2 regions of the Streptomyces yangpuensis genome follow, and region 2 is predicted to be linked to the other one. Evidence: riboswitches for the same ligand, from Rfam matches in the RefSeq annotation. Region 2 holds a riboswitch; the other holds the start of a gene.

Region 1 (7,650 bases), 710 kb from region 2:
TCGTATCGCTACGACCATCCCAACGCACACCGGCCCCGAAGGATTCCGCCCGCCCCTCCTGCCCGCCCCTCCTGCAGGCCCTGCCCGCCCGTCGTCCGGCGGCTACAGCGGCAGGAGGTCCGGCCGCTTCGCCTCGATGTGGTCGCCGGAGGATTCGCCGCGCAGGCGGCGGCCGATCCAGGGCACCAGGTACTCGCGGGCCCACTGGATGTTGTCGCGGGTCACGTCCACCGAGCCGCGCGGGCGCAGCTGCGGCCAGGGCTGGTCGGGGTCGGCGGGCACGTCCAGGCCGAGGACCTGCGCGGCCCGCAGTGCGACGCGGGTGTGGCCCTCGGGCGAGAGGTGCAGCCGGTCCGCGTCCCAGGCGCGCCGGTCCTGTACGGACTTCAGCGACCAGAGGTCGAGCACGGGGCAGTCGTACCGGTCGGCGATGGCGCGCACGTGCGCGCTATACGTCGCAACCTTCCCCCGGATGTGCTTGAGGACGGGCACGCCCCGGGTGTCGAACCCGGTGGTGATCATGACGTGGCCGACGGCTCCGGTGAGGTCGGCGACGGCCGCCTCGAAGCGTTCCGCCACGTCGTCCGGGTCGCTGCCGGGCCGGATGATGTCGTTGCCGCCGGCGCAGAAGGTGACCAGGTCCGGGGCGAGGGCCTTGGCCCTCGGCACCTGGTCGGCCACGATCTGGTCGAGGAGCTTCCCGCGTACCGCGAGATTCGCATAACGGAAGTCGTGCTCTTCGCGCCGATCTGCCAGGAGCACGGCGAGCCGGTCCGCCCAGCCGAGAAAAGAATCTCCGGGCCCCGGGTCCCCCACGCCCTCTGTGAAGCTGTCCCCGATCGCCGCGTACGAGCCGATGGTCTTGAGTTTCGTCGTCGTCGCTGCCACGAGAACCCATCCTTCACTCCCGTAACCAACCTACGCCAACGTAATGAGGGGTTGACGGGCCGTGATCTGTACCACGCGCGATGTAAGGAATAAGTACACGTGGGGCCGGGGCCCCCCTCGGGTCCCGGCCCCACGCGTGTCGGTGCTCCGTCGGCGGGTGCCGTCAGAGGGAGGCGCCCTTCGAGCGGAGGTAGGCGATCGGGTCCATGTCCGAGCCGTAGGACGGGCTCGTACGGATCTCGAAGTGCAGGTGCGGGCCGGTCGAATTGCCGGTGGAGCCGGAGAGACCGATGCTCTGGCCGGCGGTGACGCTCTGGCCGGAGGAGACGGAGAGCTGGGACAGGTGGGCGTACTGGGAGTACTTGCCGTCCGCGTGCCGGATGACGACCTCGTTGCCGTACGAGCCGCTCCAGCCCGCGGAGACCACGGTGCCGGCGCCGACGGCCTTGACGCTGGTGCCCATGGGGGCGATGAAGTCGACGCCCGTGTGGTAGCCGGAGGACCACATGGCACCGGCGACCTTGTACTGGGTGGAGACGCCACCGCCGACCGGGGCGACGAATCCGGCGGCGGCCGGCTGGGCGGCGGGGGCCTCGGCCCGGGCCTCGGGGGCGGCGGCCCGCTGCGCCCGCGGGGCGGCGGCCTGCCCGGCCGGCTCGGACTCGGCCTCGGCCTCGGGGGCTGCCTTGGGGGCCGCCTTGGGGGCCGCCTTCGGAGCGGCCTTCGGGGCGGCCTCGGGGGCGGTCCGCGGGGCGGGGACGGTGTCGAGCGGGGCGGCCTCGCCACGGCCGCCGAGGGTCAGCTTCAGGCCGGGGTGGATCAGCGACGGGTCGCTGCCGACCGCCTCGCGGTTCCGCTCGTACAGCCGCTGCCAGCCGCCGTCCAGGCTGTGCTCCGCAGCGATCACCGAGAGGCAGTCGCCCGGGACGACCGTGTAGACGGCCGGGGCGGACTGCACGGCGGCCGCAGGGGCGGCCTGGAGCGCGGCGGGGACCTGCTGGGCCACGGCGGGGGCGACGGCCGGTGCGGCGGCGGGCGCCGTCTGCGGGCCGGCCGCGTGGGCGCCGGCGGCGACCGTCAGCGGCAGGGCGAGGGCCGCGCCACCGGTGCCTGCGACCGCGAATCCGCGGGAAAAGAAAAGGGACTTGGGACGGCGGTGCTTACCCTTTGCAGGCATGGCGCATTCCTCTCCGGCGCCTGCGAGGTGAGCTGTCGGGTTCGGACTGGAGATGTCCGGCCGTACATGTACGGGACATGAACGGCTTCACCCCGAGCCGTTCCGGAGAAAAGATCTCCGGCACAGCGGCTTACCTGGTTCCCCCGCTCCTGCCGCGCGAAATGGTTCGGTTGCGGTTTCCGGGTGGCGGCAGGATTCGGCGATCCACCCGGATCGATCGCGAAGGTAATCCCTTGTCGGCACGCCGAACAAGCCGTGAATTCCCTGACGGATTCACAGGCATGAGGGCGTGCCGGAATTCCGGTCACCCTCCGTCCATTCCGCCGCGCCAACAGCCGCCTGCGCCGGGCCATTCGGCTTCGACGATCAGGCACTCACGGTCACCGTATGATCTGGCTCACGGGGACGTGCCCGATCTCGCCTCCGGGTATGGCAAGTTGGCGCCAAGTAGCTCAATTCGGACAGACGCCCCATGAGAAGGCGGAGGAGTTACCGTGACCCAGCAGATACAGGAGCCGGAGCTGACCGGAGTGCGCAATTTCCGCGATGTGGGCGGATTGCCGACTTCCGATGGCCGAAGGGTCGCGACGGGACGACTATTCCGAAGCGGACATCTCGCACATGCCACCGAAACCGATGCAGAATTCCTCGCCTCGCTCGGCCTCCACACCATCTTCGACTTCCGCAACGGCGCCGACCACGCCCTGGAGGGGCCGGACGTCGAACTGCCCGGCGTACGGAACGTCAGCATCCCTCTGTCGGACCCGGCCGACGGCCGGGAGTTCTGGCGGCTGGTCCGCGACGGCGACCTCGACCAGCTCCGCTCGATCCTGGGCGAGGGCAAGGCGGCGGCCCGGATGGCGAACTCCTACCGCGGGATCATCCGCACCCGCACCGCCGAGCACAGCCGGGTCGTCCACGCCCTCGCCGAGGACAGCGTGCCCGCCCTCCTGCACTGCGCGGCCGGCAAGGACCGGGCCGGCCTCTCCGTCGCCGTCACCCTGCTCGCGCTGGGCGTCGAGCGGGAGGCGATCGTGGCGGACTACCTGGAGTCCAACGCCCCGCACCGCCGGTACCGGGTGCGTCGCAGCTCCGCCTCGGCCGAGGCCCGCTCGCCCGAGGTGATGGAACTGCTCGCGCCGCTCTTCGACGCCCGCGCCGAATACCTGATCGCCGCCTTCGACACGATCGACGAGGTCTGGGGCGGGGTGGAGCGCTACCTGTCGGGGGGCCTCGGGCTGGAGCCCGAGACCCTCGACCGACTCCGCGACCGGCTGTTGGCCTGATCCGGGAGGACCACCCGGGGACGCGGGCCGTCAGCGCGCGGCGACGGCCTGCTTCACCAGCGTCCTGCCGAAGTCCCACATCAGTGCGGACCCCCCGTGGGCGTCGTCCATGACCTCGCGGAAGGCGCCGACGAACCGGTCGACGTCCTCCTCGTCCAGCACCAGCGGCGGGATCAGCTTGATCACCTCCAGATGGTCCCCGGACACCTGGGTGAGGATCCGGTGCCTCTGGAGCAGCGGCACCACGACCATCTGCGCGAAGAGACCCTTGCGGGCCGCCTGGAGCATCGTCCACCGGCTGCGCAGCCCCAGCGAGGAGGGCCGCCCGAACTCGATGCCGATCATCAGGCCGCGCCCGCGGACCTCGTGCAGCAGCTCGTACTCGTCCACCATGGCCGCGAGCCGCCCGCGCAGCAGGTCGCCCGTGGCCCGCGCGCGGGCCACGAGGTGCTCGTCCTCCATGACGGACAGCACCGCCAGCCCGGCCGCCATCGCCTGCGCGTTGGACCCGAAGCTCGCGGAGTGCACGAGCACCCGGTCCATCGACGAGTAGACCTTCTTGAAGATCCAGTCCTTGCCGAGGGTCGCGCCGACCGGCACGTAACCGCCGGACAGCGCCTTGGCCACGCACACCAGGTCGGGCTCGACACCCGGCTCGTGCTGGTACGCGTAGAAGTCGCCGGTACGTCCCAGGCCGGTCTGCACCTCGTCCGCGATCAGCAGCGCCTTGTGCCGGTGCAGCAGCTCCTGCGCGGCGAGCAGGAACCCGGGCGGGGCGGCGAGGACCCCTTTGCCCTGGATCGGCTCCACGACGAAAGCGGCGACGTCGCCGCGCTTCAGCTCCCGCTCCAGGGCGGCCAGATCGCCCAGCGCGACCCGGGTGTCGGGCAGCAGCGGCGCGAAACCGTCGCGGAAGCCTCCCTCGCCGTTCACCGAGAGGGAGCCGGCGGTCAGCCCGTGGAAGGCGTGGTCGCAGTAGAGGACCCTGGGCCGCCCGGTGGCGTACCGGGCGAACTTCAGGGCCGTCTCCACCGCCTCGGTGCCGCTGTTGCCGAAGAAGACCCGGTCCAGGTGCGGGCTGTACGACAGGAGCTTCTCGGCCAGCAGCCCGGGCAGCGGCTGGCAGTCGAAGCGGGTGAGGTCGGCGAGCTGGGCGTCCAGCACGTCGTGCAGGGCCCGGCGGACGACGGGGTGGTGGCGGCCCAGGCCCATCACCCCGAACCCGGCGAGCATGTCGAGGTGGTCGTTGCCCTCGGCGTCCCAGAAGTGGGCTCCCTCGGCCCGCTCGTAGACCTTGTCGAAGCCGATGGTGCGGAGCATCCGGGGCAGTTGGTGGTTCAGGTGGCGGGCGTGCAGCTCGTACCGCTCCGCCCCGCGCGCGGTGAGCAGGGCGCGGAGGTCGAAACCGCCGTCCCGTCCCTCTTCCGCCGGACTCATGCCGACCTGTCCCGGTTGCCGCCGACCGTCTCCCGGGCGGCCCGCAGGGATTCCTTCAGGGAGCCCATGGTGGCGAGGACGGCGGTGGGCTCGTAGCCGCAGTGCGCCATGCAGTTCGCGCAGCGCGGGTCCTTTCCGCGGCCGTACTTGTCCCAGTCGGTGTCCTCCACGAGTTCCCGGTACGTCGGCACATAGCCGTCGCTCATCAGATAGCAGGGGCGCTGCCAGCCGAAGAGGGAGTAATTCGGAATGGCCCAGGCCGTGCAGGGGAAGTCGGCCTTTCCTTCCAGGAAGTCGAGGAAGAGCGGGGAGTGGTTGAGCCGCCAGCGCCGCCGGTTGCCGCCCGCGAAAGCCTTCCGGAAGAGATCGCGGGTCTGGTCGACGCCGAGGAAATGCTCCTGGTCCGGTGCCTTTTCGTAGGCGTACGCGGGCGAGATCATCATTTCGTCCACCTGCAGGTCGTCATTGAGGAAGTTCAGCACCTCGATGATCGTCTGCGGGGTGTCGGTGTTGAAGAAGGTGGAGTTCGTCGTCACCCGGAATCCCCGGCGCTTCGCCTCCTTGATGGCCTCGACCGCCTCGTCGAAGACGCCCTCCTTGGCCACCGACTCGTCATGGCGCTCGCGCAGGCCGTCGATGTGCACCGCGAAGGCGAAGTACGGGGAGGGCGTGAACTTCTCGATCTTCTTGCGCAGCAGCAGCGCGTTGGTGCACAGGAACACGTACTTCCGCCGGGCCACCAATTGCCGCACGATCTCGTGGATCTGCGGGTGCATCAAGGGCTCGCCGCCCGCGATGGACACCATCGGCGCACCGGACTCCAGCACCGCCCCGACCGCCTGGGCGACCGGCATGCGCTGCTTGAGCACGCCCGCCGGGTGCTGGATCTTCCCGCAGCCCTCACAGGCCAGGTTGCACGCGTAGAGCGGCTCCAGCTCCACGATCAGCGGGAACTTGTCCCGCTTGCGGAGCTTCTGTTCGAGCAGATAGGTCCCGACCCTGATGGTCTGGCGCAGCGGCATGGCCATCTGGCTCACCTCCTGGGGAGCAGCGAAGAACGGTGCCATTCGTAAAACGCGGGCAGTACGGCACGCAGGACACGGAAGGCCGATATTCCCCCGCGCACCGTGCCGATTCGGACGAGCTCGTGCTCCGGAGCGTCCACGATCACCCGGACGGCCGCAACGGGGCGTTCCCCGTCGCGGACCGCGGCCCGGAGGGTCGCCGCGGACTCCATGTCGACCGCGACCGCGCCCGTGGCGCGCAGCCGCGCGCGCTCCCGGCCGCGGACGACGTGGTCGGACCCGGTCAGCGGGCCGATGTGCACGGTCCGGCCGGGGACGGCCCGGGCCAGCGCCTCGGCGAGCAGCGCGACCCCGGTGCAGGGGACGGTCCCCCGCGGGTCGCGGGTCTCCTCGGCGACGACGAGGTCGCCGGGGCTCATGCCGGGGACGAGCCCGGCGCAGAACCCGGTGGCGAGGAGGGCGGCCCGGTCCGTGCCGGGCCCGTGAAGGGCCCCGAGGACGGCCCGTTCGGCCGCGCACGGTCCCATCCCGGTACGCAGGAGGGTGTACGCCCCGCCGTGCGCCCCACCGTGCGCGTCGGTGCCGCGCGGGGAGCCGCGCCCCGCGCTGCGCAGCGCCATCTGCTCGATGCGCAGGGCGCAGGCGACCAGCAGCGGGCCGCCCCGCGCGGTGCGGTCCCCCGCGGCGGGGGACATCACAGGCCCCGGCCGGGTGAGCCCGCCGGGGCGGACGGTTCCCCGTACAGGTAGCGGCCCAGCGCGGTCAGCGGGAACACCTGCCGGTACAGGTGGTAGTTGATGGAGAAGTCCCAGGGGAAGCCGGTGCCGGTGAAGTACGGCTCGTCCCAGGAGCCGTCCTCGTGCTGGGTCCGGACCAGGTGGGCGATGCCGCGTGCGACGGCCTCGCCGTCGCGTTCCCCGGCCGCCAGCAGGGCCATCAGCGCCCACGCGGTCTGCGAGGCGGTGGAGGCGCCCTTCCCGGCCCACGACCGGTCCTGGTAGGAGCGCTGGTCCTCCCCCCAGCCGCCGTCCTCGTTCTGCACGGATTCCAGCCAGCGCACGGCCCGCCTGACCGCGGGGTGGCCCGGGGCGATGCCGGCCGCGGTGAGGGCGGGCACCACCGACCCGGTGCCGTAGACGTAGTTGGTGCCCCAGCGCCCGAACCAGCTGCCGTCCGGCTCCTGTGCGTCGAGGAGCCAGGTGATGCCGCGCCGGGTCCGGGCGTCGCCCGCCCGGCCCTCGAAGGCGAGCATCTCCACCACGTGGGCGGTGACGTCGGCCGACGGCGGGTCGATGACCTCGCCGAAGTCGCAGAAGGGCAGCCGGTTCGGGAAGGGGCTGGTGTTGTCGGCGTCGAAGGCGCCCCACGCGCCGTCCTTCGACTGCATGCCGAGGGTCCAGGAGACGCCGCGGGCGATGGCCGCGTCGAGCCGGACCGGGTCCGGGTGTCTGATCCGGCGCAGGGCGAGGACGACCTCGGCGGTGTCGTCGATGTCGGGGTAGGTGTCGTTGTGGAACTCGAACGCCCAGCCGCCCGGGGCGAGGCCGGGCCGGCGCACCGCCCAGTCGCCGGTGCGGGTGATCTCCTCGCCGAGCATCCAGTCCGCGGCCTTGACCAGTGCCGGATGGTCGGGGCGCACACCGGCGTCGGCCAGGGCGATCGCGGCGAGGCAGGTGTCCCACACCGGGGACTGGCAGGCCTCGATCATCCGGGCGCCGTCCTCGCGCCGCACCGCGAAGCGGTCCAGGGACTCCAGTCCGGCGCGCATCACCGGGTGCCCGAGGTCGTAGCCGAGCAGGTGCAGCGCGATGACGGAGTACACGGCGGGCGGCTGGAT
Region 2 (7,650 bases):
AGCCGTTCTTGATCTCGATGACCAGGCGCAGGCCGTGGGCGCGGTCGGTGAGGTCCTTGACGTCGGCGATGCCCTGCAGCTTCTTGGAGCCGACCAGGTCCTTGATCTTCGCGATGACCTTCTCGGGGCCGACCGTGAAGGGCAGTTCGGTGACGACCAGACCCTTGCGCCGGGCCGTCACGTTCTCCACGGCCACCGTCGCGCGGATCTTGAAGGAGCCGCGGCCGTTCTCGTAGGCGTCCTTGATGCCCGAGAGCCCGACGATCCGGCCGCCCGTCGGCAGGTCGGGACCCGGGACGAAGCGCATCAGCGCCTCCAGGTCCGCGTGCGGGTGGCGGATCAGGTGGCGGGCGGCGGCGATGACCTCGCCGAGGTTGTGCGGGGGCATGTTGGTCGCCATGCCGACCGCGATCCCGGACGCGCCGTTGACCAGCAGGTTCGGGTAGGCGGCGGGCAGTGCCACCGGCTCCTGCTCCTGGCCGTCGTAGTTGGCGGTGAAGTCGACGGTGTCCTCGTCGATCGACTCCGTCATCAGTGACGTGGCGTCGGCCATCCGGCACTCGGTGTAACGCATCGCGGCCGGCGGGTCGTCGTTGCCGAGCGAACCGAAGTTGCCGTGGCCGTCGACCAGCGGCAGACGCATCGAGAAGGGCTGGGCCATGCGCACGAGGGCGTCGTAGATCGAGGCGTCGCCGTGCGGGTGGAGCTTGCCCATGACCTCGCCGACGACGCGGGCGCACTTCACGTACCCGCGGTCGGGACGCAGCCCCATCTCGTTCATCTGGTAGACGATGCGCCGGTGCACCGGCTTCATGCCGTCCCGGGCGTCGGGCAGGGCACGGGAGTAGATCACCGAGTACGCGTACTCGAGGAAGGAGCCCTGCATTTCGTCGACGACGTCGATGTCGAGGATCTTCTCCTCGAAATCCTCCGGCGGCGGGGTCTTCGTGCTGCGGCGGGCCATCGCTGCGCGGCTCCTTAACCAAGAATGGGATGTGCTGGGTGTCTGGCTGGTCTGGCGGGGTCTGGCTGGGTCCTGCCGGTGTCCGGCGGGGTACGACGCCGACCATTGTGGCCCGAGGCGCCGACAACGCCGACTCCGACCCAGGTCTGGGCCGGGAACTTATCCGGTGGCCGACGCGCTTGCATACAGTGACAGGTCTGACGGAAATCTCTGCATCGCGATCGAAGGGACCACATGCCCATGGGTCACACGGCCACAGCCCAGGCCGGCTCCGGCGGCCTGACAGCGACCGAGCACCGGCTGGCCAACGGCCTGCGCGTGGTGCTGTCCGAGGACCACCTGACCCCGGTCGCCGCGGTCTGCCTCTGGTACGACGTCGGCTCGCGCCACGAAGTCAAGGGGCGTACCGGCCTGGCTCACCTCTTCGAGCACCTGATGTTCCAGGGCTCGGCGAGCGTACCGGGCAACGGCCACTTCGAGCTCGTCCAGGGCGCCGGCGGTTCCCTGAACGGCACCACGAGCTTCGAGCGCACCAACTACTTCGAGACGATGCCGACCCACCAGCTGGAGCTCGCGCTCTGGCTGGAGGCGGACCGCATGGGCTCCCTGCTGGCCGCCCTGGACGACGAGTCCATGGAGAACCAGCGCGACGTCGTCAAGAACGAGCGCCGCCAGCGCTACGACAACGTCCCCTACGGCACCGCCTTCGAGCGGCTGACCGCCCTGGCGTACCCCGAGGGCCACCCGTACCACCACACCCCGATCGGTTCCATGGCCGATCTGGACGCCGCCTCCCTGGAGGACGCGCGCACCTTCTTCCGTACGTACTACGCGCCCAACAACGCGGTGCTGTCGGTCGTCGGGGACATCGACCCGGAGCAGACGCTCGCCTGGATCGAGAAGTACTTCGGCACCATCCCCTCCCACGACGGCAAGCAGCCGCCCCGCGACGGCTCGCTGCCCGACGTCATCGGGGAGCAGCTGCGCGAGGAGATCGTCGAGGAGGTCCCGGCCCGCGCGCTGATGGCCGCCTACCGGCTGCCGCACGACGGCACCCGCGAGTGCGACGCCGCCGACGTGGCCCTGACCATCCTGGGCGGCGGCGAGTCCTCGCTGCTGCACAACCGCCTCGTACGCCGCGACCAGACGGCCGTCGCCGCCGGCTTCGGCATGCTCCGCCTGGCCGGGGCGCCGTCCCTTGGCTGGCTGGACGTCAAGACCTCCAGCGGAGTCGAGATCCCCGCCATCGAGGCGGCCGTCGACGAGGAGCTCGCGCGGTTCGCCGCCGAGGGCCCGACCGCCGAGGAGATGGAGCGCGCCCAGGCGCAGCTGGAGCGCGAATGGCTGGACCGGCTGAGCACGGTGGCCGGCCGCGCCGACGAACTGTGCCGGTACGCGGTGCTGTTCGGCGACCCGCAGCTGGCCCTCACCGCCGTCCAGCGCGTCCTCGACATCACCGCCGAGGAGGTGCAGGCCGTGGCCGCGGCCCGCCTGCGCCCGGACAACCGCGCGGTACTCGTCTACGAGCCGCTCGCGGCGGACGGGGCCGAGGGCGACGAGGGCGAAGAGAACGCCGACAGCGACGAGAACGAGGGGGCGGAGCAGTGAGCGACACCGCAGCCGTCACGATGACCTTCCACCCGCGCCCGCAGGCCGGCGAGCCGCAGCCGTGGGCCTTCCCGGCCCCCGAGCGCGGGACGCTGCCCAACGGGCTGACCCTGCTGCGCTGCCACCGCCCGGGCCAGCAGGTCGTCGCGGTCGAGATCAACCTCGCCGCGCCGCTCGACGCCGAGCCCGAGGGCCTGGACGGCGTGGCGACCATCATGGCGCGCGCCCTGTCGGAGGGCACCGACAAGCACTCCGCCGAGGAGTTCGCCGCCGAGCTGGAGCGCTGCGGAGCCACCCTCGACGCGCACGCCGACCACCCGGGCCTGCGGGTCTCCCTGGAGGTCCCGGCCTCCCGGCTGGCCAAGGCGCTGGGCCTGCTCGCCGAGGCGCTGCGCGCCCCCGCCTTCGCCGACGCGGAGGTGGACCGGCTGGTGCGCAACCGGCTCGACGAGATCCCGCACGAGCTGGCCAACCCGCAGCGCCGCGCCGCCAAGCAGCTCTCCAAGGAGCTCTTCCCGGCCTCCCTGCGGATCTCCCGGCCGCGCCAGGGCACCGAGGAGACGGTCGCCCGGATCGACTCCGCCGCCGTACGCGCCTTCTACGAGGCCCATGTACGCCCCGCCACCGCCACCGCGGTGGTCGTCGGCGACCTGACCGGCATCGACCTGGACGCCGTACTGGCGGACACCCTGGGCGCCTGGACCGGCGACACCGCCGAGGCCCGCCCCGTGCCTCCCGTGACCGCCGACGACACCGGCCGCGTGGTCATCGTCGACCGCCCCGGCGCGGTCCAGACGCAGCTGCTGATCGGCCGCATCGGGCCGGACCGCCACGACCGCGTCTGGGCGGCCCAGGTGCTCGGCACGTACTGCCTCGGCGGCACCCTCACCTCCCGCCTGGACAAGGTCCTGCGCGAGGAGAAGGGCTACACCTACGGCGTGCGGGCCTTCGGCCAGGTGCTGCGCTCCACCGCCGACGGCAAGGGCGCCTCCATGCTCGCCATCAGCGGCTCGGTGGACACCCCCAACACCGGTCCGGCGCTGGAGGACCTCTGGAAGGTGCTGCGCACCCTCGCGGAGGGCGGTCTGACCGACGCCGAGCGCGATGTGGCCGTGCAGAACCTGGTGGGCGTGGCCCCGCTGAAGTTCGAGACGGCCGCCTCGGTCGCCGGCACCCTGGCCGACCAGGTCGAGCAGGAGCTGCCGGACGACTACCAGGCGCAGCTGTACGCGCAGTTGGCCGAAACCGGCACGGTGGAGGCGACCACGGCGGTCGTGAAGGCGTTCCCGGCGGACCGGCTCGTCACGGTTCTGGTGGGCGACGCCGCGCAGATCGAGGAGCCGGTGCGGGCCCTCGGGATCGGTGAGGTCACGGTCGTCACCAACTGACGTCGTGGTCGTCGTCAACTGACCTGAAGGGCGCCCGGATGACGGGCGGCCGACGCACTTCGCACGAGGCTCCGGCGGTTTTCCGCCGGAGCCTCTTTTGTCCGTTTAGTGATGAGGTTGCTTGTATGTGATGTGGCGTACGCAACAAAAAGGCGCGTCTGTTTGGCGATTGACTGATGATCCGCCTAGCGTCGGCCGTGCTGTCCGTCAGTTGTGCCCGCCGCACCCGCGGCACCGGGCAGCGATCGCCGAGTCCCCGTCAGGCGCGAGCCTGGGGAGCCGGGGACCCACATCAGTCCCTGGGGTGAATCGGACTCCCTCGCAAGAGGAGGTCCGTAGGAGACCTTCCTGCTCCGAACCCGTCAGCTAACCCGGTAGGCGAGAAGGAAGGAAAGGATCAAACCCTTCATGGCGTTTGGCAGTCGTCCCGCTGGTACCGGCAAGCACCGTGGTTCCAGCCGCCTGAGCAAGAAGACCGCCGGCTACGCCGGTATCGCCGCGATCGCCACCACGGGTGTGGTCGGCTCCCTCGCCGCCCCGGCCTTCGCCGCGGACAACCACAGCAGCTCCGCCCCGGAGAACGGGCTGGGTGCCGTGGTCGTCGCCGAGGACCTCGCGGGCGACATCCAGGACCAGGCCGAGTCCCAGCAGCGCGCCGCCGAGCACGCCGCCGCCAAGGCCCAGGCCGAGGCCGACGCCAAGCAGAAGGCCGCCGAGGCCAAGCGCCTCGCCGAGGCCAAGGCGAAGGCCGAGCGTGAGGCCGCCGAGCGCGCCGCCCGCGAGGAGGAGCGCAAGCGCCTCAACACCTTCGTCTCGCCGCTGGACGACTCGTACGTCAGCACGCAGTACAAGGCGGGCGGCGGCATGTGGTCCTCCGGCAGCCACACCGGCATCGACTTCCACGCCGCCTCCGGCACCTCGGTGCAGGCCGTGGGCTTCGGTACCGTCGTCGAGGCCGGCTGGGGCGGCGCGTACGGCAACAACGTCGTCATCAAGCACAACGACGGCACCTTCACGCAGTACGGCCACCTGTCCTCGCTGAACGTCTCCGTCGGCCAGCAGGTCACCCCGGGCCAGCAGATCGGCCTGTCGGGCTCCACCGGCAACTCCAGCGGCCCGCACCTGCACTTCGAGGCCCGCACCGGCTCGCAGTACGGCTCGGACATCGACCCGATCGCCTACCTGCGCTCGCACGGCGTCAGCCTCTGACCCCTCGGCGCCGCCCACCGCGGCGCGCGTACAGCACGCAGCACACAGCGCGCACAGCTTCACGAAGACCCCGCCTCCCGAGCCGGGGTCTTCGTGTTTTTGCGTCCGGATGCAATGTTTCGGATTTCCGTCCGCTCTCGAAATTATGCTGTGCTGCAATAGAGTCGTGGCGTGCGCGTGTGTGCGCATGGGGGCTGGCGATCGGAAATAGGCGGAGGTTCGGTCTTGCGTATTCCTGCGCACGCGGTATGCACGGCAATTCGCGACGACATCGTCTCCGGGGTGTTCGAACCGGGCGGTCGGCTGACCGAGGAGGTGCTGGCCCGCCGGTACGGGGTCTCGCGCGTCCCGGTCCGCGAGGCCCTGCGGACCCTGGAGTCCGAGGGCTTCGTGACCACGCGGCGCCACGCCGGGGCGTGCGTGGCCGAGCCGACGGCGCAGGAGGCCGCGGACCTCCTGGAGCTGCGGATGCTGCTGGAGCCGCTGGCGGCCGCCCGCGCCGCCCGGCGCCGCACCGACGCGCACCTCAAGGTGCTGCGGGGGCTGGTCAGGCTGGGTCAGGAACGCGCCAGGCGGGGGCAGGGCGAGGACCTGCGGTCGCTCGGGGGCTGGTTCCACGAGACGCTCGCGCAGGCCTCCGGCAGCCCGGGGCTGATCGCGCTGCTCACGCAGATGCGGCACAAGGTGGCGTGGATGTACGTGGTGGAGGCGCCGGCCCGGCCGGCGGAGTCCTGGGCGGAGCACGGCGCGATCGTGGACGCGGTGGCCCGGGGGGACGCCGAGCGGGCGCGGACGCTGACCGCGGTCCACGCCGATCGCGCGGCCGCCGCGCACCGGCTGCGCAAACGGCCGGCGGTGAGCACTTCGCAACCTGCCGTAAACATGTCGAGCGGCCGGCATTAACAGGAGCCGTATACAAAGGACGGGCATCGTGCGAATCGCGAGAATTCGATACGTGCGGTAATTCGCTGCGCCGGCTCTATTTCGCCGAGCCGAATTCCCCGGGGTTCGCTTTCCCGGCCTCGCGTACCGGAGAACGACGCAGCCGCGACCCCCGTCCGGGGCCGCGGCTTCGCCGTTCGCGTGACGCGGGGTGAACCCGAAGGGTCAGACGGTCTCGGGGAGCTCTTCGAGACCCTCGGCGACCAGCTTCGCGAGGCGGTCCAGTGCGGCCTCCGCGCCTTCGGCCTCGGAGGCGAGGACGATCTCCTCGCCACCCTGCGCGCCCAGGCCCAGCACCGCCAGCATGGAAGCGGCGTTGACGGGGTCGCCGCCGGACTTCGCGATGGTCACCGGGACGCCGGAAGCGGTCGTCGCACGGACGAAGATCGAGGCGGGACGAGCGTGCAGGCCCTCGGCCCAACCGACGTTGACGCGGCGCTCTGCCATGGTGATGCCCTTCAGGTTCTTACGGTTGTCTAGACCAGTCTCTCACGGCACCCTGAATGCTCCGACCGACCTTCGGCCTGAATTTCGCCGCTCTTCGACTTCCCCAGCTTGCACCGGTCTGTGCCGGCTTGCCCGCTGCGCCGCGCGAGCGCTGTCCGCCCCGGTCCGGCCGTAAGGTATGCGCATGACCATAGAGTCGGACCCGTCCTACCCGGCCCACTGGGAAGCCGACGTCGTCCTCCGCGACGGCGGCACCGCGCGGATCAGGCCCATCACCACCGAGGACGCGGGCCGGCTCGTCAGCTTCTACGAGCAGGTCTCGGACGAGTCGAAGTACTACCGCTTCTTCGCGCCCTACCCCCGCCTCTCCGACCGCGACGTGCACCGCTTCACGCACCACGACTACGTGGACCGGGTGGGCCTCGCCGCGACCGTCGGCGAGGAGTTCATCGGCACCGTCCGCTACGACCGCATCGGCCCCGACGGCCGGCCCGCCTCCGCCCCCGCCGACGAGGCGGAGGTCGCCTTCCTCGTCCAGGACGCCCACCAGGGCCGCGGGGTCGCCTCCGCGCTCCTCGAACACATCGGCGCGGTGGCCCGCGAGCGCGGCATCCGCCGGTTCGCCGCCGAGGTGCTGCCCGCCAACACCAAGATGATCAAGGTGTTCACGGACGTCGGCTACCAGCAGAAGCGAAGCTTCGAGGACGGGTCCGTCCACCTCACCCTCGACCTCGAACCCACCGCCGAGTCCCTCGCCGTGCAGCGCGCCCGGGAACAGCGCGCCGAGGCCCGCTCCGTACAGCGCCTGCTGGCCCCCGGTTCGGTGGCGGTCGTCGGCGTCAGCCGTTCCGGCGCCGGCGTGGGCGCGGCCGCACTGCGCAACCTGCGCGACAGCGGCTTCCACGGCCACCTCTACGCCGTCAACGAGGCCGTCACCCGTGACCTCCTCGACGGTGTGCGCGCCTACCGCACCGTCGCGGCCATCGACGCCCCCGTCGACCTCGCGGTGATCGCCGTCCCGGCCGACCGGGTCCCCGACGCGGTGGCCGCCTGCGGCGAGCACGGCGTGCAGGGGCTCGTCGTCCTCTCCGC

What was found. A riboswitch is a leader RNA that binds a small molecule or an ion and turns the genes downstream of it on or off. The one in region 2 is predicted to bind cyclic di-AMP.
Region 1: linked by a shared signal. The riboswitch ahead of NRK68_RS28760 (M23 family metallopeptidase) and the one ahead of NRK68_RS25735 (M23 family metallopeptidase) in region 2 are both predicted to bind cyclic di-AMP.

What each region holds. Positions count from the first base shown of each region.
Region 1 covers NZ_CP102514.1:6,324,070-6,331,719, reverse strand. Annotated here, with positions in the region: gene NRK68_RS28765 (SGNH/GDSL hydrolase family protein) at 103-888, opposite strand; gene NRK68_RS28760 (M23 family metallopeptidase) at 1,052-2,065, opposite strand; cyclic di-AMP (ydaO/yuaA leader) riboswitch at 2,068-2,247, opposite strand; gene NRK68_RS28755 (tyrosine-protein phosphatase) at 2,560-3,351, shown strand; gene NRK68_RS28750 (aspartate aminotransferase family protein) at 3,382-4,788, opposite strand; gene hpnH (adenosyl-hopene transferase HpnH) at 4,785-5,816, opposite strand; gene NRK68_RS28740 (phosphorylase family protein) at 5,822-6,508, opposite strand; gene shc (squalene--hopene cyclase) at 6,508-7,650, opposite strand, start outside.
Region 2 covers NZ_CP102514.1:5,615,537-5,623,186, forward strand. Annotated here, with positions in the region: gene NRK68_RS25720 (DNA gyrase/topoisomerase IV subunit A) at 1-964, opposite strand, end outside; gene NRK68_RS25725 (M16 family metallopeptidase) at 1,205-2,572, shown strand; gene NRK68_RS25730 (M16 family metallopeptidase) at 2,593-3,960, shown strand; cyclic di-AMP (ydaO/yuaA leader) riboswitch at 4,197-4,356, shown strand; gene NRK68_RS25735 (M23 family metallopeptidase) at 4,369-5,169, shown strand; gene NRK68_RS25740 (GntR family transcriptional regulator) at 5,395-6,072, shown strand; gene NRK68_RS25745 (HPr family phosphocarrier protein) at 6,277-6,558, opposite strand; gene NRK68_RS25750 (bifunctional acetate--CoA ligase family protein/GNAT family N-acetyltransferase) at 6,737-7,650, shown strand, end outside.